2 regions of the Sphingopyxis sp. 550A genome follow, and region 1 is predicted to be linked to the other one. Evidence: riboswitches for the same ligand, from Rfam matches in the RefSeq annotation. Region 1 holds a riboswitch; the other holds the start of a gene.
The links. A riboswitch is a leader RNA that binds a small molecule or an ion and turns the genes downstream of it on or off. The one in region 1 is predicted to bind glycine.
Positions count from the first base shown of each region.

Region 2: another riboswitch for glycine. It lies ahead of gcvT (glycine cleavage system aminomethyltransferase GcvT); the one in region 1 lies ahead of ACVENA_RS04875 (L-serine ammonia-lyase).

Region 1 covers NZ_CM131615.1:1,025,687-1,030,099, forward strand. The annotation lists gene ACVENA_RS04855 (methylated-DNA--[protein]-cysteine S-methyltransferase) at 1-309, shown strand, start outside; gene ACVENA_RS04860 (GFA family protein) at 325-897, opposite strand; gene ACVENA_RS04865 (SgcJ/EcaC family oxidoreductase) at 898-1,320, shown strand; gene ACVENA_RS04870 (VOC family protein) at 1,348-1,740, opposite strand; glycine riboswitch at 2,410-2,497, shown strand; glycine riboswitch at 2,501-2,563, shown strand; gene ACVENA_RS04875 (L-serine ammonia-lyase) at 2,584-3,981, shown strand; gene ACVENA_RS04880 (TonB-dependent receptor domain-containing protein) at 4,192-4,413, opposite strand, start outside.
Region 2 covers NZ_CM131615.1:3,004,794-3,009,206, forward strand. The annotation lists gene gcvPA (aminomethyl-transferring glycine dehydrogenase subunit GcvPA) at 1-97, opposite strand, end outside; gene ACVENA_RS14440 (glycosyltransferase family 2 protein) at 101-919, opposite strand; gene gcvH (glycine cleavage system protein GcvH) at 959-1,330, opposite strand; gene gcvT (glycine cleavage system aminomethyltransferase GcvT) at 1,334-2,467, opposite strand; glycine riboswitch at 2,521-2,628, opposite strand; glycine riboswitch at 2,629-2,726, opposite strand; gene ACVENA_RS14455 (NAD(P)H-binding protein) at 2,786-3,430, opposite strand; gene ACVENA_RS14460 (deoxyguanosinetriphosphate triphosphohydrolase) at 3,498-4,413, opposite strand, start outside.

The DNA of each region.
Region 1 (4,413 bases):
CAGCTCGGCGAATATTTTGCCGGCAAGCGCCGGACGTTCGACGTGCCCCTGTCCTTTTCGGGCAGCGATTTCCAGAAGCAGGTATGGGAGGCGCTGCTCACCATTCCGTTCGGTGAGACCCGCAGCTATGGCGAGATCGCGCAACAGGTCGGGAGGCCGACCGCATCGCGCGCGGTCGGTGCTGCCAATGGCCGCAATCCGATTTCGATCATCGCGCCCTGCCACCGCGTCGTTGGATCGACGGGCAAGCTGACCGGCTTCGCCGGCGGGCTCGACGCGAAGAAATATCTGCTCGAACTTGAGCAATAGGCCGCGCGCGACTGCTTATTGCGGCCAGCGATCGGTGTCGCGATCGGGATGCTGGTGGTTGCTCGCCCTGATCGCCCCGACATAGGCGGCCATCGTCTCTTCGGTCGTGCCTTCAGCCTTCAGCGGCAGATCCTCGAAAACGGGGAGCCGGGCTTCGAGGCCGAACTGGACCTTGGGCTGAAACCGCTCGGGCTCGTCGAACGATCCGGTCGTGAGGTTGATATGCCTGCTCTCGTGATAGTCGTAGGTGAGCGGCGTTCCGCAGTCGCGGCAGAAACCGCGCGCGGCCTTGTCCGAACTGGCAAAGGTTGCCGGCTGCCCGCGCGTCCAGGTGATCGCATCGCGTGGAACGCCGATCAGCGCGATGAAAAAATTGCCCGCTGCCTTCTGGCACATGCGGCAATGGCAGATATGCGAGGTGTCGAGCACCGCGGTGATGTGCCAGCGCACCGCGCCGCACTGGCAGCCGCCCGAGGCTTCGGTTTCGATCCTGTCCATGACTGCGACTCGCTTGTCGATTTCGCCGGGAAGATAGGATAGGGCAATGGGCGTTGCGCCGTCGAGCCGCTCGACCGTCAGGAGGGTCATATGGTTCAGGAAGAAGGACCGGCGAGTATCGCCGCGCGATTTGCGGACGCATGGAACCGGCACGACATGGCGGCGTTCGCCGCGCTGTTCCATGTGGACGCGAGCTTCGTGAATCGCTTCGGCACCTACTGGCGCGGGGTGGAACAGATCGTCGCGGGCCATGCCCCGATCCACGAGACGATCTACAGCGATTCGACGCTGACCAACGAGATCGCCGACGTCGATCCGATTTCGGCCGATGCCGCGATCCTGCACATGTGGTCGCGGCTGAGCGCGGGCGCGGCGCATCCGGCGGGGCCGCATCGGGTCGACACGATGATTCTTGCGGTCGTGACCCGGCGCGATGGCGCATGGCAAATCCAGGCGCTCGAAAATGTGACGCTGGTCAACCCGCGGACGGGTGAGCCGATATTGCGCGATTGAGCCGCCGTTCGCTCTGCTGGCGTCTGCTCAGCTTTGCGGCGCTCCGAAATAGACGAAGCTCATCTTGTTGCCTTCGGGGTCGCGGGCATAGGCGCCATAAAAGTCCGGCCCATAAAGTGGGCGCGGACCGGGATCGCCTTCGTTGGTGCCACCACAGGCCAGCGCAGCGGCATGGGCCGCGTCCACCGCCGCTTGGCTTTCGCATAGAAAACCGGGCATGATTCCGTTGCCGGGAGCCGCCGCCAACCCGTCGTTCGGCTTGCCGATCCAGACGCGCTGTTCGCTTGGCATCGCATAGCAGCAAGCCTGGTCGCCATAGTCGACCTCCAGCCGCCCGCCGAGATGCGGCATGACCGCATCATAATAGCGCCGCGACCGCGCCATGTCGTTGGTGCCGATGGTGATATAGGCGATGGGCATGGCTCACTCCCACTCGATAATTCAGCGTGGTGTAACGCATTGGAAATGCGACAGAAAAATATTTAGTCTGAAATGACCGAGTAGCAGTCCGTCAAAAAAGCTACGCTCATGAAAAAATAAGGAGAAATTTCGCGATTCAACCAAATCCCTATTTCGAGATATATCGGTTTGCCCGAAAATCGGGCGGAACTCTGCGATCAGGCACAAATTCGCGTGAATTTGCAACCGTTTCTTCTGCGGCGGCGCCCGTTTCTATTGATATTCGCCGTGCTTCGGGGGAGGCGCCTTTGGGTAGACATTGGGTCTCGACCGGACGAATCAGCGCTTTGAGAATTTGTTGTACGGGCCGCGAGTGAGCCAAGCGGCCACACCCGAAAGCGGTCAATCGGTTGAGACCGGACCACGACCTCTTCACGGCGCGCTACAGTCTATGGGATTCCGCAAAGATGCCGTTGCACCAGAGGGGTTTTCACTAACAATGGTGTGCCCGCCTTCGCGGGCACACCATTGTTATAACTCGCCAATACTTGCTATTTGAAGCCCTTCTGAAGGCAAGGAAGGGCGGTTTTGTGGCTTGCCCCGGGGCAGGCCACTCCCATGCACCTCGGTGATGTCCACTATCGGATGAAACAGAGCGTTGACACAATGATCGCCGCGCGCGATGGTCGATCCGCCGATGTGGGAGAGACCGGATATTTCCGGCGCCGAAGGAGCAACCGCCCCGGAAACTCTCAGGCAGAAGGACCATGCGGCAATGGAATTCTGGAAAGTGACGCTTAGTGCGTCCGCCGACGGGATAGCGATCTCAGGCAAGCAGACAGAAGGGGCGCTGATGTCCGGCGAATGCCGGCAGGAGAGGCGCCGGTGTCCGCACAGATTCATACGACGAATGTCGCGTTCAGCATCTTTGATCTGTTCACGATCGGGATCGGGCCGTCGAGTTCCCACACGGTGGGACCTATGCGCGCAGCCGCGCAATTCGCCCGGCTCGCGATGGGCAAAGGCCACCCTGCGCGCGTCTCTTGCGAGCTGTTCGGCTCGCTTGCGCTGACCGGCAAGGGGCATGCGACGGACAGGGCAATCCTGCTTGGATTGTCCGGCCGGCTTCCGGAAGAAATCGATCCAGATCGGGTCGAAGAGATCGTTGCGGCGATAAGGGAGTGCCATTCACTTCGGCTCGCTGACTGTTGCCCGGTCGCATTCAACGAAACAGCGGACCTCATTTTCCGGCGCGGAGAATTTCTGCCCGGACATGCGAATGCGATGCGGTTCACGGCCCGTTATGCCTTCGGTGAGGAATTGACCCGCACCTTTTTCTCGGTCGGCGGTGGCGCGATACGCTGTGAGGGCGAGGCGGAGGCACGGTCGAACGTCGCCCTTCCTTACCCGTTCGGCTCGGCGGAGGAACTGCTCGCAATCGCCCGGACCCACGGGCTTGCGATAGCCGACATCGTCCTCGCCAACGAGGAGGCGTGGCGCGCGCCGGTCGAGACGATTGCCTTCATCGATGCTGTGCGCGACGCCATGTTCGCCTGCATCGAGCGCGGGTGCCGCGGCGAGGGTGTATTGCCCGGTGGCCTCAACGTTCCGCGCCGCGCGCGGTCGCTGCACCATGCGCTGCTGGCCAAGGCCCCCTCGAACGACCCCACCAAGATCTTCGAATGGGTCAGTCTGTTCGCACTGAGCGTGAACGAGGAAAATGCCGCGGGCGGCCGCGTGGTAACTGCCCCGACCAATGGCGCGGCGGGCGTGCTGCCGGCGGTCCTCAAATATTATGAATCCTTCACCCCGGGCGCTTCGCGCGAGGGAAGCCGCGTCCTGCTCGCGACCGCCGCCGCCATCGGATTCCTCTACAAGATGCGCGCGTCGATCTCGGCTGCGGAAATGGGCTGTCAGGGCGAAGTGGGCGTCGCGTGCTCGATGGCGGCCGCAGGCCTCGTCGCCGCGCTCGGCGGCACCAATGAGCAGATTGAAAATGCCGCCGAAATCGGGATGGAGCATAATCTCGGACTGACCTGCGACCCGATCGGCGGGCTCGTTCAGATTCCCTGTATCGAACGCAACACAATGGGGGCGGTCAAGGCCATAAATGCCGCGTGCCTCGCGCTTCAGGGCGACGGCCGGCACGTCGTCCCGCTCGATGCAGTCATCGAGACGATGCGCCAGACCGGCGAGGATATGCGCTCGAAATATAAGGAAACGAGTCTTGGCGGTCTGGCCGTCAACGTCGTCGAATGCTGACGGGCTGGTAACATTCCCCGCCGGGTGCGGGCGCTGAGCGCCAAATGCGTGGCGAGGTGAAGAATATCATCGAAGCTTCAGCGTGTCAGGGCAATTCGACGGACACGGCCACCACCGGGGCCGCACGATCAAGGCCGCCCAATTCTTGGCAGCCGCTCCGAATCCATCGACGCGAACAATGGTCTGCGTCGATGGAAGGAGGGCCGGACCTCAGAATGACTGGTTGAGACGCATGAAGAAGGTGCGCCCGGTCAGATTATACTGATTCCCGGCGACCGATCCGATCCGATAGGTATAGGCATCGGGGCCGATCACCGGCGGCTTCCGGTCGAAGATGTTGCTGACCCCGGCGAGCAATGTCGTCTTGTCGAGAATCTGCCAGCGAACCGAGGTGTAGGCCGTCACATAGGCGGCGACCGACAGCTTTTCGCG
Region 2 (4,413 bases), 2.0 Mb from region 1:
CGGCGGGCACGTCGACGAACAGATCGTCGATCGACGCCGCGCCGACGGCGGCGAGCATCGCCGCGCGGTCGTCGCTGGTAAGGGGAAGGTAACGCATGAACTACTCCGTGGAAGAGGCGGAATGGACAGAGAAAAGTTGAGCGAGGTCGGGAAGCGACCCCTGGAAGATCGCGGGGCCGCTGTGCGTCGTGCGCACCCACGGCGCGAGCCAGATGCGAAAGCCCGCATCGCGCGCGCGGCGGCAAAAGGCATAATCGTCGGACAGCAATTCACGGCTGTCGGGGTCGATCATCGGCAGGAAGAAGCTCGGCTCGCTGTCCGCGACGCCGTGCGCGGCGCGCTCGCCGGGGTCGGTGCGGAAGGCAAGCTCGGGGTGCCGCGCGCCAAGCCCATCGAGCACGTCGCGGCGGATCAGCATCATCCCCGTCCCGGCTCGCGTCAACTCGACGAGGTCGGTCAGCGCGAACCGCTGGTCGCGATGCAGGAAATGCAGCGCGAACTCGCCGCCGAAGCGCGCGAGGTCGCCCGGATCGTCCTTCGCCATCCCACGCTCGACCGCGCGTGCGACGTTGGACCAGTTGACCATTCGTCGCGGGCAAGCGGCGGCAAGGATCGCGCAATCGTCCCGCTCGCGCATCGCGGCCAGCATCGAAAAGACGTCGTCAGCCGCGAAATCGATATCGGCGTCGACGAACAGTAGATGGGTGGAATCGCTGGCGCGGAAGATCGCCGCCAGCAGATCGCGCGCGCGCGTGATCGACGGCTGGTAAAGAATGAACTCGAAGCGCACCGCGACGCCCGCCGCCTGCGCCTTCAACGCGAGGTCGAGCGCCGCGCGGACATAGCTACCCTGCGCCCCGTCATAGATGGGCGTCGCCACCATCAGGCGGCAATCGGCGAGGGCGGCGGATGCGCTCACATCATCTCCCCCCTCCCGCAGGCGGGAGGGGAGGACAAGTCAAAGATCGGCGATGAAGGCCTTGTAGGCTTCGGCGTTCATCAGACCGTCGAGCTGGCTCTTGTCGGTCAGCGTCATGCGGAAGAACCAGCCTTCGCCCTCCGGGTCGCTGTTGACGAGCGCCGGATCCTCTTCGAGCTGGCCGTTGCCTTCGGTCACCACGCCGTCGACCGGCGCATAGACGTCGCTCGCGGCCTTGACCGATTCGACGACCGCGGCGTCACCGCCCGCGGTGAGTTCGGCGCCGGTGTCGGGAACCTCGACGAACACGATGTCGCCGAGCTGGCTCTGCGCGAAGTCGGTGATGCCGACCGTCGCGATGTCGCCGTCGACATCGACCCATTCATGCTCTTCGGTATAATAACGCGGCATCGGTCAGCCTCCCTGTTTGCGGACATAATGATGGGGAACGAAGGGCATGGCGGCGACGGTGCAAGGCACGCGCTTGCCGCGAACTTCGGCGGCGATCGCGGTGCCGGGCACCGCGTGATCGCGCGGCACATAACCCATGGCGATCGGCGCGCCGACGCTGGGGGCAAAGCCGCCCGAAGTCACGACGCCGATCTCTGTGTTGCCGTCGAACAGCTTCGCGCCTTCACGCACCGGCAGCTTGCCATCGACGAGCAGGCCCACGCGCTGGCGCGGCGGACCGTCGGCAAGATGGCCGAGAATGCGCGCGGCGCCGGGGAAATTCGCTTCCTCGCGGCGGCGCTTGCCGATCGCAAAACCAAGGTCGCCCTCGATCGGATCGGTGTCTTCGCTGAGATCGTGGCCGTAGAGGGGAAGTCCCGCTTCGAGCCGCAGGCTGTCGCGCGCACCGAGCCCGATCGGTTTCACCTCATCCATCGCGCACAGCGCGTCGGCAAAAGCCGCGAGCGCTTCGTTCGGAAGCGAGATTTCGAAACCGTCCTCGCCGGTATAGCCCGAGCGGCTGAGCGCGATCGCATGGCCGTTCCAGGTCGCCTGCGCAGCCTGCATGAAGACAAGGCCGGCGCTTTCGGGAACGAGACGCGCGAGCGCTTCAGCCGCCTTCGGCCCCTGCAGCGCGAGCAGCCCGTGATCTTCCCTGTGATTGAGGGTGACATCGTCGGGGAGATGCTCGCGCAGATGTGCGATATCGTCCCACTTCACGGCGCCGTTGACGACGATGCCGAGCTGGTCGCCCTCGTTGGTGATCATCAGATCGTCGAGTATGCCGCCATCCTCGCCGAGCAGCAGCGAATAGCGCATCCGGCCGGGCCTCAGCGCCGCAATGTCGCCGGGGACGAGCGCTTCAAGCGCTTCCACGGCGCCTTCGCCTTCAAGACTGAGCTGCCCCATATGGCTGACGTCGAACAGACCCGCATTCTCGCGCGTCCACTGATGTTCGGCCATGATGCCTTCATATTGGATCGGCATCCAATAGCCGGCGAATTCGACCATCCGGCCGCCCTTCGCGCGGTGCCAGGCGTCGAGCGGCAGCGTTGCGGTGGGAACCGCTTCCTCGCCCGTAAAGTCCGTTTCGGTCATGTCAGTCTCCCGCGGTTGACATGGCAAGGCGCGGCCCGATGCCGTCCTGTCGCCATGCCCCCTCTGTCACGGGAACCTGAGAGTTTCCCCTGCGAGAACGCAGAGTTACCCCTTCGGTGGTCCCGACGACCTTCGCCGGAACGCTTTCCAGAGTGTCCGTTCCAGCCTGCGCGGTCCGTTGACCTGAGAGTTTCCGGGGCGGTTGCTCCTTCGGTGGCGGTGCAGGTCGCCCTGCCCCGCGCTCTCCCGCGCGGCCGGCCGAATCTCCGCAAGGAGACCCGACAGACGCCCGAGCCTTGGCGTCGCCTTTTTGCGGAGTCAATCGGCGAGCGCGCGGATCGCGTCGTTTTCGTGGATATAGACGCCGGACGCCCGCTCGCCGGTCAGGGTGACGATCGCCTGTGCGACCCTTTCTGCCGGAATCGAGCGATAGCGACGCAGCGATCCATGGAGCAGCGCATCGGTCAGCGGCGCCGCGACCATCGCAATCCCCTCGCCCAGCCGCGGCGGCCCCTGACGCTCGCCGGTCAGCAGGCCGGGGCGAAGCAAATCGAGCCGGTCGAACGCCAGCGCGCGAAGATCATCCTCGACCTCGCCCTTGGTCCGCAGATAGAAATTGGAGGCTTGCGACGACGCCCCGACGCTGCTGACCGCGATCATATGCCGCGCGCCCGCCTCCTTCGCGGCCCGCGCGCAAGCGAGGGCCAGATCATGATCGACCGCCCGAAAGGCTGCCTGCGACCCCGCCTGCCGGATCGTGGTGCCGAGACAGGAGATGAGGGTCGCAGGTCGCCGGCCGGCGATGATCGCGGGCCATTGCTCGCTGGGCGCAACGTCCATCTCCGGCTGCGAATCTTGATAATCGGGCGCGCGGCGGACGAGGATCGTCGCCGCGACCGACCGCGCCACGATGCCGCCGACGAGGCCGGTTGCGCCAAGCAGCAAGATGTCGGGTGACGCCATGGGGCGATCCTAAGCTGCGCCGGGTCGGGTTGGCAACGTGGGCCTGTGGTTATTTTCGCACCGTCGATCAGGCGTGCGCCAACGCCTCCGGCACCGCCCCGCGCCCAAATATCTCCGCAAAGCGGTCAATCGCAAAGCGGTCGGTCATGCCGGCGATATAGTCGCCGATATGGCGCACCGTCGCGCTGTCGCCTTCGGGCAGGCGCGACGCCCAATCCTCGCCCATCAGGCGCGGGTCGGCCGCATAGGCGCCGAACAGGCGCGACACCACCTCCTTCGCGCCCGCCGCCGCCTCGATCTGCGAGGGATGGTGGTAGAGGTTCGCATACATGAAGCGCTTGAGGTCGCGCTCCGCCCTCGCGAGTTCGTCCGAGAAATCGCCGAGCGTGCAGCCCGCCGCGCGGACCTCGCCGACGCTCGCGACCCCGGCGGCGGCGACGTTCGCTTCGGTCGCGGCGATCACGTCGTTGACCATGACGCCGATCTGGTCGCGCACCAGTTCGCGCAGCAAGCGGTCGCGCGGCGCGCCGGGAAAGCGGCCCTCGACGGCGCGGTAATTGGCGGCGACGAACGGCTGGCCCATCAACTGGTCGAGCGTCAGCAATCCCGCGCGCAGCCCATCGTCGATGTCGTGATTGTCATAGGCGATGTCGTCGGCGACCGCCGCGATCTGCGCCTCAAGGCTGGCGTAGCTCGCAAGGTCGAGCGGAAACTCGCCGTCGATCTCGGCCAGCGCCCAGCCGGGACGACGCACCGGGCCGTTATGCTTGGCGAGCCCCTCCAGCGTCTCCCAACTGAGGTTCAGCCCGTCGAAGCGCGGATAGGGACATTCGAGCCGCGCCAATGTCCGCAGCGTATGGCCGTTATGATCGAAGCCGCCGTGATCAAACATCGCGGCCTTCAGCGCGTCCTCGCCGGCATGGCCGAAAGGTGGGTGGCCGATGTCATGCGCGAGGCACAGTGCCTCGGTCAGATCCTCGTTG